3 regions of the Roseburia sp. AM23-20 genome follow, and region 1 is predicted to be linked to each of the others. Evidence: predicted binding sites of a transcription regulator. Region 1 holds the regulator's gene; each other region holds the start of a gene.
What was found. The regulator Rex, encoded in region 1, represses fermentation and respiration genes when NADH is low (regulators of the CRP and FNR family bind a similar motif). The targets are predictions, from matches to a motif close to ATTGTTAANTANTTAACAAT.
Positions count from the first base shown of each region.

Region 1 (10,563 bases):
TTGAAAGTTTATGCGTCTCTCCTTGCACTGGATAAAAAGCCAAATGATCCAAAGGTAAAAGTTGAGATGCCGCCTTGCTCAGAGGAAGTTGCGATTGCGGATGATACGGTATTTGTTTTATTTGAATCTGCGAGTGCAAAATATTTTGAGGGTACAGACGGTATGGGAAAAAGTCCGGCACCGATTGACAAGTTGTTAGAAGTGAGTGTTGCTTCAATCTGGTAAAACTAAATCAAACAGCAAGCAGATAGAAAAGGGATGGAGTGTTTCCATCCCTTTTGTCAGCTTTGTTTCCGTTCTTTCATAAGACGGATGATCTTATCCGCCTTATCCGCCTCTTCTTTCGACATGTTTTGTTTTAACAGGGCAATTAACATTTCTGTTTCCGGATCAGTAAACTGGATATTGTTTGTCTTTGCCGCATTCATGGTGCCAAGGAGAAATGGCATCATATCTTTAATATTTGTTGGCTTTTCTTTTGAAGCAAAGTTCATTAAAAACTGCAGTTTTTCGGGTGACATATTTTTCAACCCCGGATTATTCCAAAAATCATTTTCCATATTTTTCCCTTTCAAAAGATTTAAGATATTTTATGCAAAAATCGTCTCATATGTTTCCATCATGGAAATCATATTCGTAAGCATATCAAGTGTTTCGAGTTCCTTATCCGTACAGAATTTCCGGAGATCGTTCAGCATAGCAAGCGTGGAATTTTCTTCTTCGCTGACAGAGCACATAGACATGACTTTATCTTCTTGATTAAATACCTGGATGGTATTCTGTAATTCCATATATTTGATCAGAATGGCAAATTGTTTTTTCTGGTCGCCTTTCATATAAGGAATTGCTGTTTTTAACATCTGCAGTTCTCGGGTCTGTGTCATATTATCAAATGGCGTGAATGAATTTTGTTCCATAAAAATCTCCATTCTTGTGTGTGAAAAAAGTTTTTTTCACTCGAATGCCTTTTTCTTTCAGTTTATGAATCAGAAAAATAGATTATGTCAGCTATTATGCAGATTTTAGGATGGGTTTAGTGACGATGTCAGGCAGTCCGGCATAAAATAAACAGGGAGGAATAAAAATATGCTGATTATTGATGGAAATAGTGTTTATGAAATAGATGAGGAGTGTGCCAGGAGAAAGAAAGTCCCGAAAGAATGTGGAATTTATGAGAAGATGATACAACAGCAGAAATGGGAAAAAGATCAGGAATATACAGATAAAAATCAGAAAGAAAAATACTCATAATATCGATGATCTATGAATCAGGAAAGAATCCTGCCCGGAGGGCAAAAAACGTCTCGCCTGTAACGGGCAGAGACGTTTTTGGTATAAACAATAGAATGATACAGGGCGACCGGCAATACCGGCCGCCTGTATGGAATGAATGCTCAGACTAGCAGAAGCATCCTCCGCCATTTCCACCACATCCGCCGCAGCAGAAGAGAAGCAGGATGATCCACAGACAGTCATTACTGCCTCCACAGCCATTATTTCCACCACAGAATCCGCCGTTACCGCCACAGCAGCATAATAAGATGATGATCCAGAGAATGGAATTGCATCCTCCCTCGTTACAGGAACATCCACCACCACAGTTTGTTGCAGCTAAATCACTCATATAAAACCTCCAGAAATTTTTCTTACACTGTATCTTATGTGAAAGCCAGATAAGTGTTACAAATCTGAAAAAATTTTCTGTTAGGTTTAAAGGAATACACAGGATGCATATTTTAACATATTTATAACTGCAAGTTATAGAAAATATAAAATTTTATGCCTTGACAAATAAGAGAAGAAATGTATAGAATATAGAAAAAGTATAATTGTATACAATTATGCATGAAAAAATATTCACTCTAAAAGTAAAAATATGCATTCATGGCATAGGTGTCAATGGCACAAGTGCCATGGCAGAAAGAAGGATTTACGTTATGAGAGAAGTTGTAATGAATAAGAAAACGAATCTGCTGCAGCTTGAAGAGCATTTTTATCAGTTAGCAGATGTGAAAGAACCAAATGTATTCCATAATCTGTTCCCGTATGATGAGATCCCAAAGATCGCATTCAATGACCGAATTGTACCACATAATATGCCTGAAAATATCTGGATCACAGATACGACATTTCGTGATGGACAGCAGTCAAGGGCACCTTATACAACAGAACAGATCGTGACGATCTATGATTATCTGCATCGCCTGGGTGGACCGAAGGGTCTGATACGACAGAGTGAATTCTTTTTATATAGCAAAAAAGACAGAGATGCCGTCTATAAATGTTTAGAGCGCGGTTATAAATTTCCGGAAGTTACAAGCTGGATTCGGGCAAGCAAACAAGACTTCCAGTTAGTAAAAGATATCGGTCTGCGTGAGACAGGTATTCTGGTAAGCTGCTCGGATTATCATATTTTCTATAAAATGAAAATGACAAGAAGAGAGGTCATGAATCTTTACCTGAGTGTCATCCGTGAGTGTTTGGAGACAGGTATCAGTCCACGCTGTCATTTGGAGGATATCACAAGATCTGATATTTACGGTTTTGTAATTCCGTTCTGTGTGGAGCTTATGAAGCTGATGGATGAATATAAGATTCCAATCAAGATCCGTGCCTGCGATACTATGGGATATGGAGTGAATTTCCCTGGTGCTGTGATTCCGCGAAGTGTACCGGGTATCATTTATGGTCTGACCACACATGCAGGTGTACCTTCTGAACTGATCGAATGGCATGGTCATAATGATTTCTATAAAGCAGTTAATAACTCTACGACGGCATGGCTTTATGGAGCCAGTGGTGTCAACTGCTCCCTGTTCGGTATCGGAGAGCGTACCGGTAACACACCGCTTGAGGCTATGGTTTTTGAATATGCACAGTTAAAGGGAACACTCGATGGTATGGATACCACAGTGATCACAGAGCTGGCGGAATATTTTGAAAAAGAGCTTGGATATGTGCAGCCGAGCCGTACACCGTTTGTCGGCAGTAATTTTAACGTTACAAGAGCTGGAATCCATGCGGACGGACTTCTGAAAAATGAGGAGATCTATAATATTTTTGATACCGGAAAATTCTTAAACAGACCGCCATTAGTATCTGTTTCCAACACATCCGGTCTTGCAGGAATTGCTCTCTGGATCAACTCATATTATCATCTTCCGAAAGATAAGAGTGTCGATAAGAACTCAGAACTTGTAAAAAAAGTAAAAGTCTGGGTAGACAAGCAGTATGAGGATGGACGTGTTACGGTACTGACGGATAAGGAATTAGTAGAAGAAATTGAAAAATGCTGTAAGGAATTAAATGTAACAATAGGAGCATGAGGTGTCATATATGGGAGAGGATAATTATTCCTTAAGTTCCCGTGTGTTCCATACGATCCGTGAGAATATTTTATCCGGAAAATATGCGACAGACGAAGAACTGAAGGAAAAAAATATCGGCGAAGAGTTAGGCGTCAGCCGTACTCCGGTGCGTGAGGCGCTCCGCCAGCTTGAACTGGAAGGATTAGTCACCATCATTCCGAATAAGGGTGCTTATGTTGTAGGTATTTCCAAGAAAGATATTCAGGATATTTACGAGATACGGTCACGTTTGGAGGGACTGTGTGCAAAGTGGGCTGCGGACAATATCACAAAAGAGCAGTTAGATGAACTGGATGAAAATATATATCTGTCTGATTTCCATGCAGCAAAAGGAAATTCAGAACAAGTCGTGGAATTAGATAACCGTTTCCATGAGATTTTATATAACGCTTCTGACAGTAAAGAGCTGAAACATGTGCTGCTTGATTTTCATCATTACGTGCAGCGTGTACGTAAAATCACACTTGCAGATCCAAAACGTTCTGTGCAATCGAATCAGGAACACAGACAGATTGTGGAAGCATTAAAAAAACATGATGCCAATCTGGCAGAAAAACTTGCAAATGAGCATATGATGAACACCATTCACAATATGGACAATTACGGATGGGACAATTTATTTCAATAGAAAAGGAGAACATAATGGAAAAAATCAAAATGACAACACCACTGGTAGAGATGGACGGAGATGAGATGACAAGAATCCTCTGGAAAATGATCAAAGATGAATTACTTCTGCCGTTTATTGATTTAAAAACAGAGTATTATGATCTTGGATTAGAGCATCGTAATGAGACAAATGATCAGGTTACCGTTGACTCTGCCAATGCAACAAAGAAATACGGTGTTGCTGTAAAATGTGCAACGATCACACCAAATGCAGCCCGCATGACTGAATATAATTTAAAAGAAATGTGGAAAAGCCCGAATGGTACGATCCGCGCCATGTTAGATGGAACGGTATTCCGTGCACCGATCGTTGTAAAAGGGATCGAGCCATGTGTAAAGAACTGGAAAAAACCGATCACGATCGCGCGTCATGCATATGGCGATGTATATAAAGCAACTGAGATGAAGATTCCTGGAGCAGGCAAATGTGAGCTGGTATATACAGCGGAAGATGGTACAGAGACGAGAGAACTGATCCACAACTTTACCGGAGCAGGCGTTGTTCAGGGACAGCATAACCTTTGCAATTCCATTGAAAGTTTCGCAAAAAGCTGTTTTAATTATGCACTGGATACAAAACAGGATCTGTGGTTTGCAACAAAGGATACGATTTCAAAAAAATACGATCATACCTTTAAAGACATTTTCCAGGAAATCTTTGATGCAGAGTACAAAGAAAAATTTGAAAAAGCAGGTATTACCTATTTTTATACATTGATCGATGATGCAGTTGCACGTGTAATGAAGTCTGAGGGTGGTTATATCTGGGCATGTAAAAATTATGATGGAGATGTCATGAGTGATATGGTTTCAAGTGCATTTGGTTCACTTGCCATGATGACTTCTGTATTAGTTTCCCCGGATGGATATTATGAATATGAAGCTGCACATGGAACGGTACAGCGCCATTATTACAAACACTTAAAAGGTGAGGAGACATCCACAAACTCTGTTGCAACTATTTTTGCATGGACAGGTGCACTTAAGAAACGTGGAGAACTTGATTCTAACCAGGCATTATCTGATTTTGCAGAAAAACTTGAAAAGGCTTGTATAAAGACCATTGAAGATGGTAAAATGACAAAAGACCTTGCGCTGATTACTACAAATCCGAATCCGGTTGTATTAAACAGCGAAAATTTCATCAAGGCAATCAGAACAACATTAGAGGAAAGTTTAAAATGATTTTGTCATGTCAGAGTATCTCAAAGTCTTTTGGAACAGATGAGATCTTAAAAGATGTAAGTTTTCATATTGAAGCAAACGAAAAAGCAGCGATTGTCGGCATCAATGGTGCCGGCAAGTCTACGCTGCTTAAAATTATTATGGGCGAAGAAACGTCCGATACCGGTGAAGTGATCCTTGCAAAAGATAAAACAATCGGTTATCTGGCACAGTATCAGGATGTATCGGGGCACAGAACCATTTATGACGAAGTTCTTAATGCAAGAGCTGACATCCTTGAAATGGAACAGAAACTCCGCAATATGGAGTCAGAAATGAATCAGCAGACCGGTGGGGAACTGGAAAAACTGATGGAGGTTTATCATCGTCTGAGCCACGAATTTGAACTGCAGGGCGGATATGCATACCGGAGTGAAGTAACCGGTATTTTAAAAGGACTTGGTTTTTCGGACGAAGATTTAACAAAACAGATGAATGAATTGTCCGGAGGACAGAAAACCAGGGTTTCGCTTGGCAAACTCTTAGTCACAAAGCCGGATGTATTACTTTTAGATGAGCCGACAAACCATCTGGATATGGAGTCGATCCGCTGGCTTGAGAATTTTCTGCGGGCTTACAAAGGGGCTGTTGTGATCGTAGCACATGACCGTTATTTTCTGGATCGCGTTGTCACAAAAGTTGTAGAGATTTTCCAGCATAAAGCGTATGTATATCAGGGAAATTACTCGGATTTTGCGAAGAAGAAAGCAAAAGTCCGTGAAGATCTGTTAAAACAATATTATAATCAGCAGCGTGAGATCAGACATCAGGAAGAAGTTATCACAAAGTTAAAATCGTTTAACCGTGAAAAATCCATCAAGCGTGCGGAGAGCCGCGAAAAGATGTTAGACAAGATAGAACGTATTGAAAAACCGGTTGAGGACAATACAGACATTAAGATCGTGTTAGAGCCAAATGTGGTCAGCGGAAATGATGTCCTTACGGTGTCAGGTCTTGCAAAATCATATCCGCCGGTTACATTGTTTTCGGATATCTCATTCGAGATTAAACGTGGGGAGCGGGTAGCACTGATCGGCAATAACGGAACCGGGAAAACGACCATCTTAAAGATCATCAATAATCTGATACAGGCAGATGGTGGTACGGTAACACTTGGTTCGAATGTTCACATTGGATATTACGATCAGGAACATCAGCTTTTACATATGGATAAAACCATATTTGAAGAGATCTCAGATGCTTATCCAGAGCTGAATAACACAAAGATCCGCAATGTACTGGCAGCCTTTTTATTTACAAATGATGATGTGTTTAAGCGGATCTCAGATTTAAGCGGTGGTGAAAGAGGCCGTGTCTCCCTGGCAAAACTGATGCTTTCAGATGCTAATTTTCTTATTTTAGATGAGCCGACAAACCATCTGGACATTACATCCAAGGAAATTTTGGAATCTGCATTAAACCAGTATACAGGAACGGTATTTTTTGTTTCACATGACCGCTATTTTATCAATCAGACAGCAACAAGAATCCTGGAGCTGACAGGTGAAACAATTGTAAATTATATCGGAAACTATGATTATTATCTGGAAAAACATGATATTATGACGCAGTTGTATGTGAAACAGCCAGAAACTTCAGATGTGCAGCCTAAGAAACAGGATGATGCCGTTAATAAGCTCGACTGGCAGGCACAAAAAGCAGAGCAGGCAAGGATTCGTAAAATTGAAAACAGTTTAAAAAAAGCCGAGGAAGAGATTGCCGCACTTGAAAGTGAAATAAGCATGATCGATGAAGAATGTGCAAAGCCGGAAAACGCAGTTAATTCCGCAAAATTAAATGAGCTTGCAGCAAGACAGCAGGAGTGCAGGGAACGACTGGAAACTTGCTATGAAACCTGGGAAGAGCTGTCAATGCAGTTAGATGAAACTGATTGATGATATTTCCTGATAAAACAGAAAACATCTTATTGAAAAAAAGATAGTTAAATTTTTCACACATTGACAGACACAGGGGAAATCACTATAATAAACAAGAGAACGTAAGAAAGGTGGAACCTTTTGTGCAGGAAAAAGAAATATCACAGGCAGTTATCCGGAGAATGCCGCGTTATTACCGCTACCTCGGAGAACTCTTAGATGCCGGTGTAGAACGTATATCATCCAATGATCTGAGTAAACGAATGAATGTGACTGCATCCCAGATCAGACAGGATCTGAATAATTTTGGTGGTTTTGGCCAGCAGGGTTATGGTTATAATGTAAAGTTTTTATATGAGGAAATCGGTAAGATATTAGGTTTAAATGAAAGACACAATATTATTGTGGTGGGTGCAGGTAATCTTGGACAGGCACTTACAAACTATGTGAAATTTGAAAAACTTGGTTTTGTGATCATAGGACTGTTTGATGTAAATCCTGCATTGGACGGTGTGACCGTGCGTGGAATCAAAATCCGCATGCTGGATGAATTAGAGAGTTTCTGTGCAGAAAATCAGGTGGATATTGCGGCGCTTACTATGCCAAAGGAAAAGGCTGATGCCATTGCAAACAGACTAGTCGGACTTGGAATCCGCGCAATCTGGAATTTTGCGCATGTAGACCTGGAGCTCATTGATAAAAATGTTGTTGTAGAGAATGTACATCTTTCCGACAGTTTGATGCAGTTATCTTACAACATTGTCAGAAACAAAAAAGCAGAAAAAAACGGTAACTGAAAAGGGTGCCATAAATTCAGGAAGCAATTAGCTGCCGCACAGATCTTTGTGCGGCGTTTTTTGCTTATAACAGGGGGCTTATTATCATGAAGTATCTTGTAAACAGCAGGGAAATGCAAAAATATGACGCAAATACCGTTTCACATTTTAAGGTTCCGGGACTTCTTCTGATGGAGCGTGCAGCAATAACATTTGTAAATGAACTCCATAAGCAAAAAGTCGATCTCTCAGAAGTTCTTATCGTATGCGGCAGCGGAAATAATGGTGGAGATGGTCTTGCGATCGCCCGCCTTTTATTTCTGGAGGGACATACTGTTACAGTTGTTTTTGCTGGAAATAAAGATCATTGCTCGGAGCAAAACAGAATCCAGCAGGATATTTTAAATGCATATGGTGTTCCTGTCTATACGGATTTACCGGAACAGATCAGACCAACAACTGTCATAGATGCACTATTTGGTGTAGGGTTGTCGAGAGACGTGACTGGTACTTATGCAGATATATTATGTTGTATGAATACACTTCCGGGAGAAAAAGTGGCAGTGGATATTGCATCCGGAATTTCTGCAGGTACAGGTGCTGTCCTTGGTATGGCATTTCGTGCAGATATCACGATCACATTCGCATTTGCGAAATTAGGCAGTATTCTCTGGCCGGGAAATGAATATGCCGGCAGAGTGATCGTATGTGATATCGGTATCACGAAAGAAAGCTGGCTGGGAGAGACACCGTCAGTAATGGCATTGGAAACGAAAGATTTATTGCTGCTCCCGGAGAGAAAAAGTCATTCTAATAAAGGAAGCTATGGAAAACTTTTGCTGATCGCAGGAAGTGTCAATATGGCAGGGGCGGCAGTTTTATCTGCAAAAGCTGCTTACGCCACAGGATGCGGTCTGGTGCGTGTGCTGACGCCGGAAGAAAACAGGATTATTTTACAGAGCTGTGTTCCAGAGGCGGTTCTTACTACTTATGATAAAAATGCTGCTCCGGGGAAGGCTGTATTACAGGAGGCTTTTGATTGGGCAGATGCCATTGTGGCAGGTCCCGGGCTTGGGAAAGAAAAAACTGCTGCACAGATATTAAATTTTGTGTTAGAATATGGAACGTCACAGGAAAAGAAAGCAATTCTTTTTGATGCGGATGCGTTAAATCTGATAGCAGAGCAGAATGACTTACCAGAGGCAGATATCTGGAAAAATTTTAAAATCCCGGCAGTGATCACACCTCATCCCGGAGAGATGAGCCGGCTTACCGGAAAAACAGTCAATGAGATCCAGCATCATTTGCTTCAGACTGCTGCGGATTATGCAAAAGAATATCACGTTGTATGTGTCTTAAAAGACGAACATACCGTAACTGCACTGCCGGATGGTAAAAAATACCTGAATCTTTCCGGCAATTCCGGAATGGCAACAGCAGGAAGCGGAGATGTGTTAAGCGGTGTGATCGGTACACTTATGGCACAGAAAATAACACCTTACCAGGCGGCTCCTCTTGGGGTATATCTTCATGGCCTGTCCGGTGATCTTATGATACGCACAACGGGGTTACAGGGGCTTACAGCCTCAGATCTGATCTGTGGTATTAAAAAAGTTCTGAATATTTATACTACAAAGCCGATCGATAATGAACAAAAATTCGTTGAATAAAAAACGGTAAACAAAATAGATGGAGGATCAACATGAACAGATACAGCAGAGTGCATGCGGAAATCGATCTGGATGCAATTCTACACAACATGGATGCGATGCGCGGAAACATTGCAAAAGACACAAAAATTATGGCTGTCATTAAGGCAGATGGCTACGGACATGGTGCCGTAGAGATTGCAGAGACGATTGAAAAACTGGATTATCTTTATGGTTATGCAGTTGCCACGGTTGAGGAAGGACTTATCCTTCGTAATCACGGAATCCAGAAACCGATCCTGATCTTAGGATATGTATTCCCGGACCAGTATGTGGATATGATTAAAGCAGGTATCCGTCCAACCGTATTTACAAAAGAGATGGCAGAAAAACTTTCCGTTGCCGCAGCAAGTATCGGAAGAGACTGCAAGATCCATTTCGCGATCGATACCGGAATGAGCCGGATCGGTTATCAGGTCACAGAAGACGCAGCAGATGAGATGGCACAGCTTTCAAAACTGCCGCATATTATAGTGGAGGGTATTTTTACCCATTTTGCGAAAGCGGATGAAAAAGATAAGGAACCTACCTACCAGCAGATCGGTCTTTTCAAGAAAATGATCGGCATGTTAGAAGACCGTGGCGTAAGTATTCCGATTCATCACTGTTCAAACAGTGCAGGGATTGTCGATATTCCAGATGCAAATATGGATATGGTCCGCGCCGGCATCACATTGTATGGCATGTGGCCGTCAGAGGATGTAGATAAGAATGCGATCAGCCTGAAACCTGCATTGACACTGGTGACACATGTGGCATATGTAAAGGAACTTCCGGCTGGCAGAGCAATCAGTTATGGAGGAACTTATGTCACAACAGAGCCTTGCATAATCGCAACGATTCCGGTTGGTTACGCAGATGGCTATGCAAGAGGCCTTTCAAATAAAGGATTTGTTTTGATCCATGGAAAACGTGCACCGATTCTTGGCCGTGTCTGCAT
Region 1 is NZ_QRHS01000001.1:265,279-275,841, reverse strand. It holds gene DW650_RS01275 (InlB B-repeat-containing protein) at 1-225, shown strand, start outside; gene DW650_RS01270 (hypothetical protein) at 282-560, opposite strand; gene DW650_RS01265 (hypothetical protein) at 591-917, opposite strand; gene DW650_RS19650 (hypothetical protein) at 1,087-1,251, shown strand; gene DW650_RS01260 (chorion class high-cysteine HCB protein 13) at 1,400-1,624, opposite strand; gene DW650_RS01255 (isopropylmalate/homocitrate/citramalate synthase) at 1,938-3,326, shown strand; gene DW650_RS01250 (GntR family transcriptional regulator) at 3,337-3,996, shown strand; gene DW650_RS01245 (NADP-dependent isocitrate dehydrogenase) at 4,011-5,222, shown strand; gene abc-f (ribosomal protection-like ABC-F family protein) at 5,219-7,156, shown strand; gene DW650_RS01235 (redox-sensing transcriptional repressor Rex) at 7,282-7,935, shown strand; gene DW650_RS01230 (NAD(P)H-hydrate dehydratase) at 8,022-9,584, shown strand; gene alr (alanine racemase) at 9,617-10,563, shown strand, end outside.

Region 2 (10,563 bases), 190 kb from region 1:
AGTTTACACAAACTGTACAGCAGCAGTACTTCGTGCAAAGGAGTGTGTAATGAACACAGTTACAACTGTTCAGGAGAATGCCGGTGATATCTACGAGGAGGCTAAGAGTATCAACGAGGAGCGTGCCGCAGCAGCAGAGGCAGCAGCTTTCGCAGATGAAGCAGAGAAAGCCGCAGAAACAGAGGACAGTGCAGCAGAGAACGAGGCAGCTGTTGAAGAATAAGGTGTAAAACAAGTAGTCCTGAGAGGATTTCTTCATATAAATAAATGAGGATGAAAATATAAAAGCAGTGGCTTACTTATACCGCGACAGGAAGCACCGGGAGAAAATCCTCAGGTGCTTCCTTTTTTAGAGACAGTCTGGAAATGGAGTGAGAAATATGAAGTTTGTCATCAAACATGAGATCAAAGGGCGTATGCGTATCCATGTGTCCCAGTACAGGATGAGTTGTGGACAGGCAGATACGCTTCTTTATTTTTTACACAGCAATAAATATGTGACGTTTGCAAAAGTTTATGAGCGAACCGGGGATGCGGTAATCTCTTATATTGGAGATCGTGCAGAGATAATCCGTACATTACAGCAGTTTTCTTATGAAAAAGTGGATGTTCCAGCAGGTGTGATCGAAAATTCCGGCCGTGAATTAAATGCGAAATATCAGGAGAAACTGATCGAAAAAGTTGTCTGCCGTTATGCAAGTAAAATGTTTCTGCCATATCCGGTACGGGCATGTGTCACGACGTTCAAATCCGTAAAATATATATGGAAAGGTTTACAGTGCTTATGGCACCGGAAGATTGAAGTGCCGGTACTCGATGCAACTGCGATCGGGGTATCGGTTTTCAGAAATGATATTGAGACAGCCGGCTCGGTTATGTTCTTACTTGGCATAGGAGAACTCTTAGAAGAGTGGACGCATAAGAAATCCGTGGATGATCTGGCGCGTACGATGTCCTTAAATGTAGGAAAAGTCTGGTTAAAGCGCGAAGATCAGGAAGTACTCGTAACAACTTCAGAAATCCGTCCGGGAGATGAAGTTGTGGTTCATATGGGAAATGTCATCCCATTTGACGGTGTGGTAAGCGATGGTGAGGCGATGGTCAACCAGGCATCCTTAACCGGAGAATCTGTTCCGGTCCGGAGGGTAAAAGAAAATTCTGTTTATGCAGGAACAGTGGTAGAAGAAGGAGAACTTACAGTTCTTGTGAAAGAAGTCGGTGGTTCCAGCCGTTTTGAGAAGATCGTTACCATGATCGAGGAGTCTGAAAAATTAAAATCTGCACTGGAAGGAAAAGCAGAGCATCTTGCAGACAAACTGGTGCCATATTCACTGGGCGGTACAGCATTAACATATCTTCTGACCAGAAATGTAAATAAGGCAATATCTGTACTGATGGTTGATTTTTCCTGTGCGTTAAAGCTGGCAATGCCAATTTCCGTATTGTCAGCGATCCGTGAGGCAAGTCTATATCATGTGACCGTCAAGGGTGGCAAGTACTTAGAAGCAGTTGCGGATGCAGACACGATCGTTTTTGATAAGACAGGAACACTCACAAAGGCGCAGCCGACCGTTGTTGACGTCGTATCCTTTAACGGTGCAGATTCGGATGAGTTACTGCGTATCGCAGCATGTTTAGAGGAACATTTTCCTCATTCCATGGCAAAAGCTGTTGTGGATGCAGCACAGCAGAAACATCTGCTGCATGAGGAAATGCACACCAAAGTGGAGTATATCGTAGCACACGGTATATCAACAACGATCGATGGAAAACGTGCAGTGATCGGAAGCAGCCATTTTGTCTTTGAGGATGAAAACTGTACGATTCCGGAAGAAAAGCAGGATCTGTTTGACTCATTGCCAAAAGAATATTCACATCTGTATCTTGCTATCGAAGGAAAACTGGCAGGCGTGATCTGTATCGAAGATCCGCTTCGTGAGGAGGCAGAGGCAGTTGTTAATTCCTTAAAGCGTGCCGGTATCACAAAGGTTGTTATGATGACAGGAGACAGCGAACGTACCGCAGCAGCAATCGCAAAGCGTGTCGGTGTGGACGAGTATTATTCCGAAGTACTGCCGGAAGATAAAGCTGGATTTATTGAGAAAGAAAAAGCAGCCGGAAGAAAAGTGATCATGATCGGTGATGGAATCAATGATTCCCCGGCACTTTCCGCTGCAAACGTTGGTATTGCGATCAGTGATGGTGCAGAGATCGCAAGAGAGATCGCAGATATCACGGTTGGCTCGGATGATCTTTACCAGATCGTAACATTAAAACTATTATCGGACAGCCTGATGAAACGTATCCGCGGCAATTACCGCTTTATCGTAAGTTTCAATCTTGGATTGATCCTTGGAGGTGTAGCAGGAATTTTACAGCCGACTACATCAGCATTACTGCATAATACATCAACACTTTTGATCAGTTTAAAGAGCATGCAGAATCTGCTGGATTAGCAAAGAAAGGATGCGTATAATTCATTTAGCTGGAGCGTATATCTGACTGGTGGACAGTATTATTTGAAAATTGTTACTGGTGATGATATTACTTTGACTGTATCGAAGAATAATCTGAAAGAAAGTTTTACAGAGACACAGACAAAAAATAATGATATGATCGATACTGCAAATGCCATTGATCTGAAAAAGAAGTACAAAGGCGTGATGGCAGCGAATGACAGCATTGATTATTTCAGATTTAAGGTGCCGGCAAAGGGCAAAATCATTTTTAATGCGTTAAATTCTACCGATAATACATTGAAATATCTGTTTTATGATAAAAATTATAATCAGGTTTATAATTTTGAACTTTCTGACGGACGTAAAACAACAGAGACATTTGAACTTGCAGCAGGTAATTATTATCTTGCGGTGACACAGCGTACGGAAGGGTATGGCATCGGCAGTTACAACTTTACTTTGGATTATGCCGCAAGTGCGCCAGCTAAGCCGTCTGTTACCAGCGTAAAAAATGCATCTGGCAAAAAGATGGTTGTAAAATGGAAGAAAGTAAAAGGCATCAGTGGTTACGAGTTACAGTATGCAACGAGTTCTAATTTCAAAAAAGGACTGGTAAAGAAAAATATTTCTTCTGGCAAGACATCTGCAACTTATACAAAACTGGCAAAAAATAAAACCTATTATGTAAGAATGCGCTCTTATGTCAAGGTAAACGGCAAAAAGGTATATGGAAACTGGAGTGCAAAAAAGTGTGTTAAAATAAAAAAATAAGATCATAAAAATGGCTGCTTTCCTGTAAATGGGAGGCAGCATTTTTTTGCTTTATTGGTTTACAAGTGAACGAAAAAAGAATAAAATAAACCGTAAATTAAAATGAATGTGTAAGAATAACGGGATCATTCAGGCTGAAAATGGAGGCTTACAATGGAAATACAAAATGATCATAAGAAATCATTAAAGAAAATATGGATTTTGTCTGCAGGAATCATAGTAGTTCTGGCAATTGTGCTGTTTGCAGGGATAAAAAATGGATTTTTTTTAAGAAAGAGCGATAAGATTTTATATGCTATGTATCAAACGGTCAAGGATCAGCCACAGGTGGCAGACGGTTTGAATGGGGAAGATTATACCATTTCGATAGAAGGGCAGTGGAAGAAACAGAAGATACAGGCAGAGTATGCATCAGATTCTGCACAGAAGCAGTTAAGGGGAACGTTAGATCTTGATAAGCTGCAGGATTTGGAATTTGTAATGGTACTAAATGACAAGGAACTGAAAGCACAGTTTCCGTCACTGAGTTCGAAAGTATTTACATATGATTATAACAGTAACAAACAAAGCGGATATATTGCAAAAAAGATCGGTTCACAGAATCTGGAACGGTTTAATACGGTTCTGGCAGGATTATATGGTGGAAAAGAACAAAAAGGGATTGGAAAAGATATATTAAAAGAAGCACGGAAAGAATTTAATAAAATTAAGATCAATAAAATCGAAAAACAGGAATTTGAAATTGACGGTCAGAAAAAAGATTGTGTGGGCTATCAGTTTGTGATCAGCAGTGATAATGTACAAAATGTGTTAGATGCCGCAGAGAAAGCTGCGAAGAAAAAATATGGAGATGGGACAAAAATATCAGAAGATCCTGCCGGAAAAATATTTATGGCGGTTTATGACAAAGTATCAGCAACGGGGGAGATGGAATGTAAGGTATATTTATTCCGGAATAAGCTGGCTGCGATCGCTGTAAATTATGAAATTGATGGAAATAAGCAGAATCTGGAAATTTTATTTTCAGGCGGTGACTTCCGGATGCAGAACATGAAAATCACATATTTAAAGGGAGAAGAGATACACTCTGTCTGGACTGCTATTACAGGAAACCCTGCAGCGGGGGACGGAACACTCACATTTGAATCCGATGATGAAGATGGTCTGAATGGTAGAATTTCCGTGAAAAAGGGCAGTGAAATGACGGACATTACGGGGGAAGAATGTGATCTTATGGGATTGAATGGATTTGAATTGTTAGGATTATTTGGTGAGTTTGCTGGATTTTGAACTGCTTTTTTCTCAATAAGATGCAAAAAATCAAAGTGTTTCTCAATAAAAACAAGCGAAGTACTTGAATTTCCATACAGATAATATATAATGTCTAAGATGGTTAAAAAGTTAACAAAGATAAGATGAGCGAGGTAAAACACGATGTATGCAGATGAAAATGTGATTAAAATCAAACACGATGTACTCTACACAGTCGCAAAGCTTGCATTTGAAGGCAGACTTGAAGAAGAGAGAGACCACATCGCAACAGAACTCATTCCAGGTCCGACACCGCAGTTTCGCTGTTGTATTTATAAAGAGAGGGAGATCATCCGTCAGAGAGTCCGTTTAGCAGAGGGTAAAGCACCGGGCGCAGAGGATGATGGAAATGTGGTTCAGGTTATCAGCTCCGCATGTGAGGACTGTCCGATTTCCAGTTATACTGTAACAGAGAACTGCCAGAACTGTCTTGGAAAAGCATGTATCAATGCATGTAAATTTGGCGCAATCGAGCCGGGAAGAGACCGTTCCCATATTGATCCTTCCAAATGTAAAGAATGTGGAAAATGTGCACAGGCATGTCCTTACAATGCAATCGCACATTTAAAGAGACCGTGTAAATTCAGCTGTCCGGTCAATGCGATTACATACAATGAGTACGGCATTTCCGTGATCGATAAAGAAAAATGTATCCGCTGCGGTAAATGTATCCACAGCTGTCCGTTCGGAGCAATCGCATCTAAGACTTATATTGTGCCGGTAATCGAGGCTTTAAAAGCAGGTAAGCATGTATATGCAATGACAGCTCCTGCAACAGAAGGCCAGTTTGGTGCAGATATCACAATGGCAAGCTGGAAAAAAGCGATGAAAGAGATGGGATTTACTGATTTCTATGATGTAGGTCTCGGTGGAGATATGACAGCAGCTTATGAGGCAGAAGAGTGGGCAGAGGCTTATAAAGAGGGAAATAAAAAAGTTACTTCCTGCTGTCCTGCATTCGTAAATATGGTGCGTTTACATTATCCGGAATTAGCAGAGTGTGTATCTACAACAGTATCTCCGATGTGCGCAGTTTCACGTCTGATCAAAGCGAAAGATCCTGATGCGATCACTGTATTTATTGGACCGTGTGTTGCCAAGAAGTCAGAAGTTGCAGATCAGAAGATCGAGGGAAATGCAGATTATGTATTAACATACAGCGAGATCCGTGCAATGATGAAAGCAAAAGGCGTTGAGTTACAGCCGTGTCCAAATGATGATCAGACAGCATCTACATTTGGTAAACGTTTCGCAAACTCCGGCGGTGTAACAGCTGCAGTACTTGAGAGCTTAAAAGAGTCTAACGATGAGATCGCAGCAACCGTATGCAAGGCAAACGGTGCGGCAGAGTGTAAGAAAGCATTACTTCTGTTAAAAGCTGCAAGACTGCCGGAAGACTTCATTGAAGGTATGGCATGCGAGGGCGGCTGCGTTGGTGGTCCAAGTGCGTTCAACGATCAGATTTCTTCCAAAAAGAACCGTGATACCCTGATCGGTCAGGCAGATGACCGTACCATCCATGACAACTTAAAGAATTACGACATGGAAAGCTTCTCCATGCACCGTGAGTAATACGAACGGAGCATTGCATCGCGAGTAAGACGAGCGGAGCATTGCATCGTGAGCAAGCAAACAGAATAGTGAGCATTATTATGCCGTGCAGCCTGTAAAAGGGTTGTGCGGTATTTTTGTATACGGTGATATGGATTTTAAAATACTTTGCTTAATGGGAAAATTCTGTTAGAATAAAAAACATCACGACGGAAGGGAAAAATAGACGATATAATGAAAAAAGCAGTATTTTTTGATATAGACGGTACATTATGGGATTTTAAGATGAATATACCGGAAAGCACAAAAGAAGCATTGAAAGAACTAAGAAAAAACGGGCATTATGCCTTCCTGTGCAGTGGAAGAAGCAGATCCAATATCAAAAGTCCCAAATTACTGGCACTCGGGTTTGATGGCATTGTGGCAGCATGCGGCACACACATTGAATTCGAGGGAGAAAAGTTATTTGAACTTTTACTGACCAACGAACAAATCAAACATATTCTTACAGTACTTAGAAAATACCAGATACCAATGGTACTAGAGGGACCAAATTATATTTATGTGGATGAAAAAGACTTCAAGGATGATCCATATGTCATTTATCTGAGAAATGAGCTTGGGGAAAACCTAAAAAGTATTACCGGAATTGCACAATATGAGGTAAATAAGCTGAGTGCGGAACTTGGAAATGCAGATGTAGAACTTGTCAGGAAAGAACTGGGAACGGAGTTTGATATGATCGTCCATGAGCCGGATGGAATATTAGAGATCGGGCAGGCGGGGCATTCCAAGGCAAGTGGCATTGAGCGTCTCTGTGCGTTTCTTGGAATCGCAAAAGAAGATACTTATGCATTCGGGGATAGTGCTAATGATGTGGAAATGCTTGAATTTGTGGCACATGGGATTGCCATGGGAAATGGTACGGATGTGGCAAAGAATGCGGCAGAATTTATTACCACAGATATCCATAAAGATGGGATCTGGAACGGACTGAAACATTATGGGCTGATCTGAATAAAAGACAGGGGGAAAAATATGGCAAATATCATGGATTATATGGACTGGCGCGGGGATTTATCGTTTGAGGCAGATGAATTTAATGAAGTTGATAATCTGATTTTAGCGCAGCTTGCATATGTTGATTTTGAGGGGATCGTTACAGCAGAGGAAAATGCGCCGGCTGTACCGCTTAAGGAGGCATCCGGACAATTTTGGGAAAAGAATGATAAAGACGAAATCTTGGCACGGGTATCCATGACGAAATCGGCCCCGTTTGTTATGGAGAAAATGGCGGAAACAAAACGTTTTTCGGATGTAAAACTGCACTGCTATGTCAATGAGATCCGAGACGATCAACAGTTTCAGTTTTCGGCGGTCTGTGTGGAACTGCCGGATGACAGCCTGTATGTGGCATTTCGCGGAACAGACAACACGATCACGGGCTGGCGGGAAGATTTTAATATGGGATATCTGTCAGAAACGCCGGGACAGCTCCGGGCAGTGGAATATTTGAACCGTGCAGTGACAGACAAAAAGCAGAGGGTGCGTGTCGGCGGCCATTCAAAGGGTGGAAATTTTGCCGTGTATGCCTCCGTAAAATGTGATCCGCAGATCCAGAACCAGATTTTAAATGTGTACAGCAATGATGGTCCGGGATTCCGGAGCGATATGGTGGAAAGCACAGAGTACCAGCGCATGCTGCCGAAGCTGCACACGATCCTGCCGGAATCTTCCATTGTCGGAATGCTCTTAGAACATCAGGAGTCGTTTGAAGTTGTCAAGAGCTCAAACAGCGGGATCCAGCAGCACGATGCCATGTCATGGGAGGTACTCGGAAGATCTTTTGTACATGTGGATCAGGTTGCGGCGCAGAGCCTGTTGTTGGATGAAACGATAAAATCATGGATTTACCAGTTAGACGGGGAAGAGAGGGCACAGATCGTGGAGACGGCATTTGATATGATCGAAAAAGTCGGGATCCGTACGGTAGATGATTTTTACCACAGTAAATGGAAGAAAATACAGGAACTGATGAAAGAAACCAGTAAACTTTCACCGGAGCGGCAGAAACTGTTTTCAAGAGCCTTAAAACTGCTTTGGATGGAAGGAAATAAAGCAATGAAGGAGACAGTAAAACAGACCGTAAAACGCACGGTAAAACAGTCTCCGCTGAAAAAATAAAAAAAGTATAAAATCACAGAAAATGAGTGAACTTATAAAAAAACGAGAAAAAGAGAGAAAATATTAGAAAATATCAGAATAAATGGACATAAATAGAAATATATTTGGTTGCAGATTCAAATATAAAAATCTATTATATGAACCATAAGTTAGCACTCAAAAGAAATGAGTGCTAATAACTACTCAAAAGAAATAAAACAGATGATCATAAGCAGGAGGTAAGCAACATGAAATTAGTTCCATTAAGCGACAGAGTCGTATTAAAACAGTGTGAGGCAGAGGAAACCACAAAATCAGGTATCATCCTTACAAGCAGTGCACAGGAAAAACCACAGGAGGCAGAGGTTATTGCCGTAGGTCCTGGTGGAATGGTTGATGGAAAAGAAGTTACCATGCAGGTAAAAGCCGGACAGAAGGTAATTTATTCAAAATACGCAGGAACAGAAGTAAAATTAGACGGAGAAGAATACATTATCGTAAAACAGAATGATATTCTTGCAGTCGTAGAATAAATAATTGTTCAAAGTAAAACAGATTTTTATTATTAATAAATTTCAGAAAGAGGTAGACAGATATGGCAAAGGAAATTAAATATGGCACAGAAGCAAGAGCAGCATTAGGTGCAGGTGTAGATAAACTGGCAAATACCGTAAGAGTAACATTAGGACCGAAAGGAAGAAACGTAGTACTTGATAAATCTTACGGCGCTCCGCTGATCACAAATGATGGTGTTACAATCGCAAAAGAGATCGAGTTAGAAGATGCATTCGAGAACATGGGTGCGCAGCTTGTAAAAGAAGTTGCAACAAAGACAAACGATGTTGCAGGTGATGGTACCACAACAGCAACTGTTTTAGCACAGGCAATGGTACAGGAAGGTATGAAGAACCTTGAGGCAGGTGCAAACCCGATCATCCTCCGCCGTGGTATGAAGAAAGCAACAGACAAAGCAGTAGAAGCAATTCTTGCAATGTCCTCAAAAGTAAATGGCAAAGACCAGATCGCAAAAGTAGCTGCAATCTCTGCAGGAGATGAGAATGTTGGTAACATGGTTGCTGATGCAATGGAAAAAGTTTCCAACGATGGTGTTATCACGATCGAGGAATCTAAGACAATGCAGACAGAGCTTGATTTAGTAGAAGGTATGCAGTTTGACCGTGGTTATGTATCTGCTTACATGTGCACAGATATGGATAAAATGGAAGCAGTATTAGACGATCCATATATCCTGATCACAGATAAGAAGATCAGCAACATTCAGGAGATTCTTCCTCTGTTAGAGCAGATCGTACAGAGCGGAGCAAGATTACTTATCATCGCTGAGGATATCGAGGGTGAGGCACTTACCACTTTGATCGTCAACAAACTGCGTGGTACATTCAATGTAGTAGCTGTCAAAGCACCTGGCTATGGTGACAGAAGAAAAGCAATGCTTGAAGATATCGCAATCTTAACAGGTGGTCAGGTGATCAGCTCTGATCTTGGTCTGGAATTAAAAGACACAACTATGGATCAGTTAGGCCGTGCAAAATCTGTAAAAGTCCAGAAAGAGAACACAGTGATCGTTGACGGTGCTGGTGACAAAGATGCGATCGCAAGCAGAGTAAACCAGATCCGTGGTCAGATCGAGGAGACAACATCTGAGTTTGATAAAGAAAAATTACAGGAGAGACTTGCAAAATTAGCAGGTGGCGTTGCAGTTATCCGTGTCGGTGCAGCAACTGAGACAGAGATGAAAGAAGCAAAACTTCGTATGGAAGATGCTTTAAACGCAACAAGAGCAGCAGTCGAAGAAGGTATCATCGCAGGTGGCGGTTCTGCATATATCCATGCAACCAAAGCTGTTGCTGAGTTAGCTGACACCTTAGAGGGTGATGAGAAGACTGGTGCAAAAGTTATCTTAAAAGCTCTGGAAGCTCCATTATACTATATCTCTGCAAATGCAGGACTTGAGGGCGCTGTTATCATCAATAAGGTAAAAGAGTCTAAAGACGGTATCGGATTCAATGCAGCAACCGAAGAGTATGTAGATATGGTTGAGAACGGTATTCTTGACCCGGTTAAAGTTACAAGAACAGCATTACAGAACGCAACTTCTGTTGCATCTACACTGCTTACAACAGAGTCTGTTGTTGCTAATATCAAAGAAGATGCTCCGGCAGTTCCGGCAGGCAACCCTGGCATGGGAATGATGTAATAACAGGTCTCTAAGAGAAAAAACAATAGATTGTATGGCTTTGTGATACAATCTGTTGTAATAAATAAGAACGTGAAAAACACAGCAGAT
Region 2 is NZ_QRHS01000001.1:452,774-463,336, reverse strand. It holds gene DW650_RS02135 (DUF6110 family protein) at 1-223, shown strand, start outside; gene DW650_RS02130 (heavy metal translocating P-type ATPase) at 381-2,456, shown strand; gene DW650_RS02125 (fibronectin type III domain-containing protein) at 2,520-3,230, shown strand; gene DW650_RS02120 (hypothetical protein) at 3,384-4,520, shown strand; gene DW650_RS02115 (4Fe-4S dicluster domain-containing protein) at 4,665-6,113, shown strand; gene DW650_RS02110 (Cof-type HAD-IIB family hydrolase) at 6,327-7,109, shown strand; gene DW650_RS02105 (DUF2974 domain-containing protein) at 7,131-8,276, shown strand; gene groES (co-chaperone GroES) at 8,504-8,788, shown strand; gene groL (chaperonin GroEL) at 8,851-10,473, shown strand.
Region 2: DW650_RS02115 (4Fe-4S dicluster domain-containing protein) is a predicted target of Rex. The motif match lies at 4,620-4,639, and genes of this name have one in related genera.

Region 3 (10,563 bases), on a different contig from region 1:
GATGCGGACTGTAGAATGACAGCTTTTCTCCTGTTAGATGGGGTGATCCATTCAGAATTAACGGAAGATCATTATGAGGGAACCTATCTGATGTTTGACACAGAAGCGATAGATAATGTGGACAGATATGAAATCATAAAAGAGAACAAAGACATGTTTACCACACTTTATGGTGAAAAGAGTGTTACGGATGACAGACATCCGGAATCTGCATTTTGCGACAGCTGGAAAGAATATGGATTTCAAATAGATAATGACAGAATATCACTTCTTAGTATCGTAATATATGATCCATATACGGATGCTGTTTTTGTAGGTCATACTGGTATCCTGATAAAGTATAGTGATTATTATTTGTTTGTAGAAAAGATTGCATTTGAACAGCCATATCAGGCAACTAAGGTGCAGACGATTGATGAACTGCTCGATATCTTGTCCTTAAGACCGGAATATTTTGGAGAAGAGGGAGAACCCGGACCATTTGTTTATCATAATGGAGATTATATTGGAACGTTAAAGAGAACGACTTAAGAAAGCATAAGGAGAATTCAGATAAAAAGAAAGCTATACCGGTAATGGGAGAGACTTTCAGATACCTGCCGGGAGGTATCTGAAAGTCCGGGAGTGAATGAAAATAGAACCGTTGGGTATGATGTGCCGGTTATGTACAAAAGAGTATCATAAAAGGGTTATTTATTTGAGCTGTCTGCATCGATTACAGATTGGATCTGTTTCATCAGAGCATCATAGTTATCCTGATTATCGATTCCACCGAGCATCGGATCACCCACGATGTTACCATTTCTGTCGACGAGTATTGTGGTAGGAAATGCCATGATATTGGAGGCATATTTGCCTGCATCTGAAGATGAATCAATAGAAAGATTGCGGTATTTAGCACCTTGGCTTTCAAGAACAGAGGCAGCTTCTTTGATAGCCGATTCATTTCCATCGAAGGTTTCTGTGTTGATGCCGACTACTTCTCCTCCCATTGCCCTGACTGCATCATTTAATTCATTCAGTTTGGATAACTCAGCAACACAGGGTTTGCAGCCGGTAAACCAGAAATTGATGACAGTTACTGCATTTTCGGAAAAAAGACTTTCGTCAACAGAATTACCATCGAAATCCTGACCTGAGAAATTTTTGAATGGTGATGCATCTTCAGAATTAGTATTCTGCCCATTTTTATCGGATTCTGTAGTTTCTTTTTCAATTTCTGCGATCTGTTCTTCGATTTTTCGTATGGTTTCAATATCATCAGTAAGTGTTTTGAATTCGTCATCAGTAAAAGAATCTTTGTTTGATTCAGCGGTATCAGCCAGATAATCAGCATAATTTCCGTTTGAATCTGCAGTGTTTTTATTCATCAGACCAAATAATTTGTCCCATATATCTTTATGCTCTGCAAAGATCCGGTTCTCCTGCTGATATAAATCATCCAATTTCGTGTTGGAATTGTCCGCAGATGCCGTGCTGTCTTCAGCCGTGGTATTCTGTGGTTCTGTGGTGCTTACAGTTCCTTTTCCGCTGCAGGATGTAAGCAGCAGTGCGATGCTGAGTGTGACAACTGAAATAAATGTAATTTTTGTTTTCATGGATAATTGCTCCTTTTTTAAATTGTAATAAGATTGATAGTTACTGGTTTATGACTGCTGGTTACTGTTGTTCTTTTTTTTACATGATTTCCCCATAAACTGGTAGTGGATCGCATCTTTAGGACAGGCTTTTATACAGGCTCCGCATCGTATGCATTCCGGATGATCTGGAGTTTTACACACATCCACATCCATTTTACATGCCTTTTGGCATTGCCCGCATCCGATGCATCTGCTGTTCTCAATTTTAATAGAAAGAAAGCTGACCTTATTAAATAATGAGTAGATTGCTCCTAGAGGACAGATCCATTTACAGAATGGTCTGTAAAACAAAATACTTAACACAATTACTGTGATTAAAATAAGGCATTTAAAAGAAAAAAGTTTTCCCAGTGCAGAACGTATAGCGGCATTTCCAAGTGCGAGAGGGATAGCTCCTTCCAGGACACCCTGAGGACAAATATATTTACAGAAGAAAGGATCTCCCATTCCGATAGAGTTCGTTACCAGCATCGGAAGAAGTATAACAAAAATGATCAGGATGATGTATTTTAAATAGCGCAGCGGTTTGAGCCGGGCTGTAGAAAATTTTTTCCCAGGTATTTTATGAAGTAAATCCTGAAACCATCCAAACGGACACAGAAAACCACATATAAATCTTCCGAGTGTTACACCGAGTAAAATAAAAAATCCGGTTATGTAGTATGAAAATTTAAATCCTGATGAACCAACAACCGCCTGAAAAGCGCCAATTGGGCATGCTCCTGTTGCCGCCGGACAGGAGTAACAATTTAATCCTGGTACACATACGTTTTTTACGCTGCCCTGATATATTTTTCCTTTCCATAAATTAGGAATATGGATATTCGTGAGCAGTGTGGCAGCTGCCTGTATCCATCCGCGTAGTACAGCTATTTTTTTTGATAGAAAATTCTTTTTTTTATCCAATTCCGACACACTCCAGACATAATTTTATTGCTTTACCGAGCACGACAGCTGCTTCTCCTCTGACCGCACCGTAACTTATCATGGTGATACCTGAGATGAGCAGGATCGACTGATAGATTTTTTTGCACTTCAAGATATTTTACTCCTTTCATTTGTTGTATTTATTGACCAGCTGATGTTAGTATTATACAATAGCTGTTGTAAAATTTGTGTTAAGAAGCGGGTGAATGAATTTTGAGATTATTGATAGTTGAAGATGAGAAACAAATGTGTGACATGGTTGCAAAACGGCTGTATGATGCAGGGTACGAGGTGGATACCTGTTATGATGGGGAAGAGGCTTTTGAAAGTGTCCTGACGGAGAATTATGATCTGATCGTTCTGGATCTGAATCTGCCCGGTATGGATGGAATGGAGATCTTAAAGGAACTCAGACAGAGAAATGAGGAGACAAAGGTTCTTATATTATCTGCAAGAGGGCAGATTGCGGATAAGGTTGAAGGACTGGATGCAGGGGCAAATGACTATATGGAAAAACCATTTCATCTGCAGGAACTTGAGGCGCGTATCAGAAGTCTGACAAGAAGAAAATTTGTGCAGAAAGATGTGTGTCTGGAAAGTGGTGGGATAAAGTTCGATACGGTAAGACGTGAGGCATATGCAAAAGGGAAAATGATTTCCCTGACAAGAAAAGAAAATGGCATTTTGGAATATTTACTTCTGAATCCTGGAAGACCGGTAAGTCAGGAGGAATTGATGGAACATGTCTGGGATGCATCCGTGGATAGCTTTAGTGGTGCCATCAGAGTACACATGTCTTCGCTTAGGAAAAAGCTTAAGGCTGAACTTGGATATGATCCGATTTTAAACAAGGTGGGAGAGGGATATAAAATACGGGAGGAGTCTGAACGATGAAAAGAATATCACTGCAGTGGAGGCTTACCTGTATCATTACAGTATATATTGCAGTTATATGTGGATGTCTGACGATGTTTGTCTATAAAAATGGCGTGTATTATATCGATTCCCTGCAGGAGACTGTGGATGCCCAGGGAGAGGATAACGGGGAGGATACGGATGAAATATATATCAGCATTCCAGATGATAAGTGGGATGAGTTTGCCAATGATTTTTCTATCCAGGCATATAATAATAAGGAAGATTACAAAAAAAACAGTCTGCTGATATCAGCCATATTGGCTCTTATTGGCGGGGTAGTTACATATTTTATAAGTGGGCATGCACTCAGACCAATCCGTGAATTTTCTGATAAAATTGAAGAAGTACAGGCGCAAAATCTGGCAGCTTCACGAATAGAAGAAAATAAAGTTAAAGAATTGAACCAGCTTAGCGTTTCGTATAATAAGATGCTTGAACGTCTCTCGGACGCATTTGAGATACAGAGGCAATTTACCGCAAATGCAGCACATGAACTGCGGACGCCATTATCTTTGATGCAGGTACAGCTTGATCTTTATAATTCTACACGGCATCCGGATAATGATGCTGATACATTGCAGACAATAAAGATGGTTACCGAGCAGAATGGAAGACTCAGTAAAATGGTAAAAACGCTCCTTGATATGAGTGAACTCCAGACTGTGGGACGGGATGATGAAATTATGGTTGACGCGCTTGTTGATGAAGTGTTAGCAGATCTGGATCCTCTTGCACAGGAAAAAAACATAAAACTTACTGGAAAATGTAAAAATATAACGATGGTTGGAAGTGACATTCTTATTTACAGGCTGGTATACAATCTTGTTGAGAATGCCATAAAATATAATCATTCGGGCGGACAGGTTACAGTAACTGCATACCGGAAGGAAAAACATGTTTATCTGTCCGTGGAGGATACGGGAAACGGAATCCCTGAGGAACTCAGGGAACGCGTGTTTGAACCATTCTTTCGTGTGGATAAATCCAGAAGCCGGGAACTTGGCGGTGTAGGACTTGGACTTGCGCTTGTCCGTGAAATCGTGAGAGTGCATGATGGCAGTATTGCAGTCAGATCAAATCCGTCTGGAGGAACGGTTTTTGATGTAATATTACCACTGTGATCGATCATAACTTATTAGTTACATCTGGCTGTCTCGTGCCTGGGGTATTTAATTCTTTTCTATTGAATTATGCGGATATCTGGTTGTTTTTGTAGTGTCGAATGTATTGCTGAAAGTTTTGATGCAAATGAAAGAGAAAGTCCTTAATCATGAGGAAATGTTAAATCATTATCTGATACGCGGATTTATGGAACTGGTCATATTCCGCGTGGAAAGGCAGTTTCCGAATGAGATCATGATGGCACTGGAAAAGGTGAATCTTTCCTGCCCGGTTCGTGATTCTGCCAGGGGACTTTTGAGAAACTGATGAAGTAAGATCCATATTTTGCGGAACTCTATATGGCTCAGGATAAAAACCTTGCATTTTGAGAACAGGCGTGTATAATCTCATTTTTGACAGTTGATTAGTTAATAAAGTGCCACAATCCCTGTAAATACAAGGGGTGTGGCACTTTTATCTGCATACACGAAATATAGTAATGTTTTATCTCCGCTTACTTTTTTCTGAATTCCTTTTATTTTCCGTTTTGTTATGAATTGATAGTCCGTTCTGAATCCGCAGGTTTCATGGAGATCGTCAGTGATTTCCTGACGCTCATATACCGGCATGAAGCCCTGTTCTTCTATATCCGTAAATTTTATGTCTTTTAAAGTGTGAAGTAATTGTTCTGTGGTATAAGTCCCTTTCAAGGAGCGGTTTAATAACCGGAAATGTAACAGAGCAAGAAAACAGGTAAGAAAATGAGCCTTAATTCGGTCTTCACGGTTTAAGTAAACGGGTCTGGCTTCAAAGACTGTTTTCATAGTTCTGAAACAGTCTTCAATCTGCCATCTTCCTTCACTGACTTTTAATATATCTGCAACGTTATCATCAAGCAGGTCTGTACATACCGCATAAAGCCCGTCATACATTTCTTCTTCAGTAATCTTATCCGTATCGAGATAATAGTGGATCTTAGCTTTTTCTCCTTCGTTGGTTACAGCTACCTTATTTACAAATCTTGCAGGATCATTTGGATTTTGCGCTGTTTTTTTAGAGAGCCATTTGCAACCATTTTTTCTGCCCGACAGATCTGCTCCGCACGGATGGATTTCTGATAAGCGGCATATTTAGGGGAGTAGGTTATGATCAATCTTTGATCCAGTTTTTTTGTTGTAAATGGTTCGTCTTTATAATAAAGCTGGTTCTTGTCATCATCTGTCAGTTTTGTGAGGTCAACAGGTTTATCATCTGAGAGACGTTTAAAGCCAGTTTTCTTTAAAGCCCATGCCCGGTCTTCAGCAGGCAGCTTTTTGATGGACTGAGTGACAATAAATGCCCTCTGTCCCATGAGATTAAGAACACGGTTATCCTCAGAAGCAAGTCCGGCGTCACTGCAATAGATAAACTTATCACAGCCGAATTGTTGGAGAATCTTTGTTTCTAAAGGTTTTAAGGATTTCTGCTCATTTTGGTTTTCAGGAAAGAGTGAGAAAGCCAAAGGTATTCCGTCACCATCCGTAAAGAGCCCCATTTGAATAATGGGATTCGGACGGTGCTCTTTGCTTTTTCCGTATTTTTTATCTCCATTTTCCTGTTCGATTTCAAAGTAGTAGTTTGTGCAATCATAATAAAGGATCCGATCCATTCTGTCACCGAGAAAAAAGCTATTTTTATAAACTTCTGATTGAATAAAATCCATTTCAGAAGCAAGAACAGAAAGAGCTCGGTACACATCATGAAGTTCATAAGTGGGAGGCTCAAGGAACTGTTTTGCTGCTCGGAAAGAAGAACTTTTGCTGGAAGGTTCCAGGACCCTTGTATAAATTAAATCAGATAAAATCGAATTAAGATCATACTCGAATTTATGTCGGCTTTTGATTTTTCGGCAGACAGAATCGAGCTTAAGTCCATAGTAAATAGACTGAAGAAAAAGATATCCGCCAGAAAAAAGTTTCTGCTTATTATAGTCCATGAGTCTGTTGGAATGAAATGGGATCATGACAGTAGCATCCTCTTTTTCACTTTTATATTTCAGTGTTTCAAGACGATATCACTAAATATTACTATATAATAAAAATAAAAATTTGACAAAAAAATAAGTCTATTTCAAGGCTTTGCGGTACTTTTTTGCATTTCAATGTGTCAAACTCCCGATAAAGGCAGTATCTATCTGAACGTGAGACCTGGAACGCTTACGATCGAGGATGAAAAATAAAACTGGTTATACCACAAGAAATAAATGGCACTTTTTGGTTCAAAAGGACGAAAAAGTGCCATTTTTGCAGAAAAACATAAATTATATTGAAACTTTATAAAATTAATGTTAAAATTATAACAATGTCTGGTATGACCAGATAAAACTAATCTATATAAGGGAGGAATGTATATGTTTACATTTCATGAAGGCCCTTCAGGATTTACCGCAGCGGGAAATGGATTTTCGAATCTTACGGTAATTCTGATCTGGGTAGCAGTATTTGCAGCTTTGGTTCTGCTTAATGAAGTATCAAGAAGATGGAAGTGGAGCGGTTTCTTTTTCTGGTTCATACTTCCGGTCATTGGAACAGTTACATGGTTTACGGTATTAAAAGGTATTGCCTATACCGACTGGTTCCACCTTGCAAAGTATTATTCATCCACCGCAGGCTGTATTTTCTTCTGGTGTTTCCGTTATGTCAAGGGAACAAGAAAAGACGGTACGACCTGGGAACTGAAAAACAACAAGATCTTCATGCTTTTAATTCCGGCAATCCTTGCTATCAATATTTTCGAGGCTTGTTCCCGTGATTTCCAGGTTGCAATGCAGTACTGGGGCAATATCACAGAACTCGCCGATGAGCCGGGCATGTTCGTACTTGGCGGACCATGGAATATTATGAATGGTATCGCAGGTATTTTAAATGCGGTTACGATCGCAGGCTGGTTTGGCGTATGTGTACGTAAAAAGAGTGACAAAGACAGTTCACGCGATATGATCTGGCCGGATATGATGTGGTTCTGGATCGTTGCATACGATTTATGGAACTTTGCTTATACATATAACTGTCTGCCGAGCCACGCATGGTACTGCGGACTTGCATTACTGTTAGCTCCGACAACAGCAGCATTTCTTATCAACAAGGGTGCATGGCTTGAGAACCGTGCCAGAACACTTTCCATCTGGTGCTTCTTCGCGCAGTGCTGGCCGATGTTCCAGGATGAGGTAGTTGTTGTAAACTCTACCTACAATCCGGTAATCTACAACATCGTAAGTGCTTTAGCATTGATCGCTAACGTTGCAGTATTTGTATTTATGATCTACAAATCTGTCCAGAAGAAAAAGAATCCATGGACAAACAGCATCTATGATGACATGGATGGATATAAGAAGATCGCAGAGCAGGCTGAGGCATAAGGACATAATTGCTATGCTGCTGATGCAGGAATGCCTGTGATAATAAAAAATTGAAAAATAAAGAGAAGCCTGTCGCAGCGGATGCGGTAGGCTTTTTCTTTATTTTGTGTTATTATTTTACAGTGGATTTTTTGAAAAGCAGTGACTGGTCAGAATGAGAAAGGGGTTGCAGATGAATTATATTTTACTGGTAGAAGATGATACTATGATCGCATCGGGAATTATATATGCACTGGAAATGGAAGGCTATGAAGTCTGTCATGCTGTGACCGTTGCGGATGCGTGTGGTTTCATCGAAAAAAGATATTTTGATCTTGCAATTTTAGATATGCAGCTGCCGGACGGACTGGGGGCTGATATAGGCAATAAATTAAAAAATACAGATACATCCGTCATTTTTCTGACTGTAGTTGATGATGAAAATACGATTGTCAGGGCTTTTGATGAAGGTGCAGCAGATTATGTCGTAAAGCCTTTCCGGATCAGGGAACTGCTTGCGAGAGTAAGGCGTGTGTTATCGGTTCAGAATAAGCAGACGGGAAAGAATCATATCATTTGCATAGGACAGGTCAAGATCAATACGGATGAGGCAAAAGTTTATGTGGATGACAGGATTGTTGATCTTACTGCGTTAGAATACAGACTGCTTCTTATTTTTGCTAATAATCAGAGAGTCTTATTATCCCGACAGCAGATTTTAGATAAAATCTGGGATATAGATGGTAATTTTGTGGAGGATAATACACTCACTGTTTACGTGAAAAGACTGCGTGAAAAACTCGGGGCGGCATTACAGATCGAGACTGTGAGAGGAATGGGATATCGTGTGGATTAAGAAAAAAGAAGTAGAAAAATTGTCTGAGTTTGTGAAAGGCTATATTTCCGGTGAGAAATTTGATATCCGTGATAACAGAGAGGGTGCATTTCAGATTTTAAAAAATGACATCTATGCTCTGGTTAACAGGAAAAATGAACAGATCAAGGTGATCGAATCGGAAAGAGACATTCTTTCTGACTATATGGCAGATATTTCTCATCAGCTTAAAACACCTATCACTTCCATGATGATCATGGCAGATTTATTAGAAGATGCAGAACCGGAAAAACAGGCGGAATTTATTCATAACATCAGAGTTTCTTTAAACAAGATGGAGTGGCTTGTAGGCGCACTGCTTAAGATGGCAAAGATTGATGCACATGCCATTGAGTTTATAAAAAAAGATATAAAGACATCAGAATTGCTTGAAGCTGTAAATCCTTCGGTTGCGATACTTTTAGATATTAATAATCAGAAACTTATACTGAAAAATGACAGCGTTATCAGTTGTGATAAGCAATGGACGGTGGAGGCACTTACGAATCTTGTAAAAAATGCGATCGAGTATTCTCCGAAAGATAGTGAAATCGAAATAGACAGCGGTGGAAATCCGTTGTATAGCTGGATCTCGGTAAAGGATAGCGGTGCAGGAATGAGTAGAGAGCAGTACGCAGCCCTTTTTAAAAGATTTGAATATTCCACAAATGAAAATGGCTTTGGGATTGGGATGCCGCTTGCGTTATCAATTGTCAAAGGACAGGGCGGAGATATAGATATTGATTTTGGGAACTATGGATGCGGTACGACGTTTATCATAAAATTTTTTAAGTGACAGAATTGTCATAATTGATTTTGGTTTTGTCACGGAACAGTCATTTTACATTGTTAAGATCAGTAGTGAAAAGGGAGGATAATGCGATGGCTGTTTTAGAAGTAAGAGAGCTGACAAAGAAATATGGTCAGGGAGAAGCGGAAGTGACCGCACTTGATCATGTTTCTTTTTCTGTTGAAAGAGGAGAATTTGTTGCGATTGTCGGAGCTTCCGGTTCAGGAAAATCTACCCTTATGAACATGATCGGAGGACTTGATCATCCAACCAGTGGTTCTGTCGTGATCGAGGAAAATGATATTGCTGCAATGAACGAGGATGAACTTGCTATTTTTCGAAGAAGAAATCTGGGAATTATTTATCAGTTTTACAATCTGATTCCTACGCTTACTGCAGAGGAAAATATTATGCTGCCATGGAAACTGGATGGAAGAAAAGAAAATAAAAAACGATTAACAGAAATGATGCAGCTGCTTGGGCTTTTGGAACGGGCAAAACATCTTCCGGGACAGATGTCCGGTGGACAGCAGCAGAGAGTATCAATCGGAAGGGCACTGATCAATGAGCCGGCTTTTATACTGGCGGATGTAAACTGAACCCCATGTGCTTACTGTACATAGCGTATATACAGTAGGATTGCATGACAATATAGGTACATGGTACACAAGTAATGAGAAAAAATGTGTATGCAGTAGGAAGAAAGTATTGATATCTGGTATGAGGAAAGACATCCTTGTAGCAGGTTTTTTATTGTCAATAATAGACAGGTTTACAAGTAATATTTTGTTGGTATGTGTGAATAGCTTTCTGTTGGAGGATAGGGTAGTGTTGTAGTCGAAAAGGAAAGGAGAAATGTAAAATGAGTAAAGAACTTACAACAGAACAGAAGATTATGCAGGCAACACAGTATGGGCTATTGATTTATGCAGGACAA
Region 3 is NZ_QRHS01000002.1:88,683-99,245, reverse strand. It holds gene DW650_RS03380 (DUF4300 family protein) at 1-531, shown strand, start outside; gene DW650_RS03375 (TlpA disulfide reductase family protein) at 690-1,598, opposite strand; gene DW650_RS03370 (4Fe-4S binding protein) at 1,647-2,546, opposite strand; gene DW650_RS03365 (CD1871A family CXXC motif-containing protein) at 2,539-2,679, opposite strand; gene DW650_RS03360 (response regulator transcription factor) at 2,814-3,461, shown strand; gene DW650_RS03355 (sensor histidine kinase) at 3,458-4,606, shown strand; gene DW650_RS03350 (hypothetical protein) at 4,734-4,913, shown strand; partial or broken gene DW650_RS20710 (IS1634 family transposase) at 5,096-6,636, opposite strand; gene DW650_RS03335 (DUF5692 family protein) at 6,976-7,983, shown strand; gene DW650_RS03330 (response regulator transcription factor) at 8,156-8,818, shown strand; gene DW650_RS03325 (sensor histidine kinase) at 8,808-9,632, shown strand; partial or broken gene DW650_RS03320 (ABC transporter ATP-binding protein) at 9,719-10,216, shown strand; gene DW650_RS03315 (hypothetical protein) at 10,489-10,563, shown strand, end outside.
Region 3: DW650_RS03335 (DUF5692 family protein) is a predicted target of Rex. The motif match lies at 6,909-6,928, and genes of this name have one in related genera.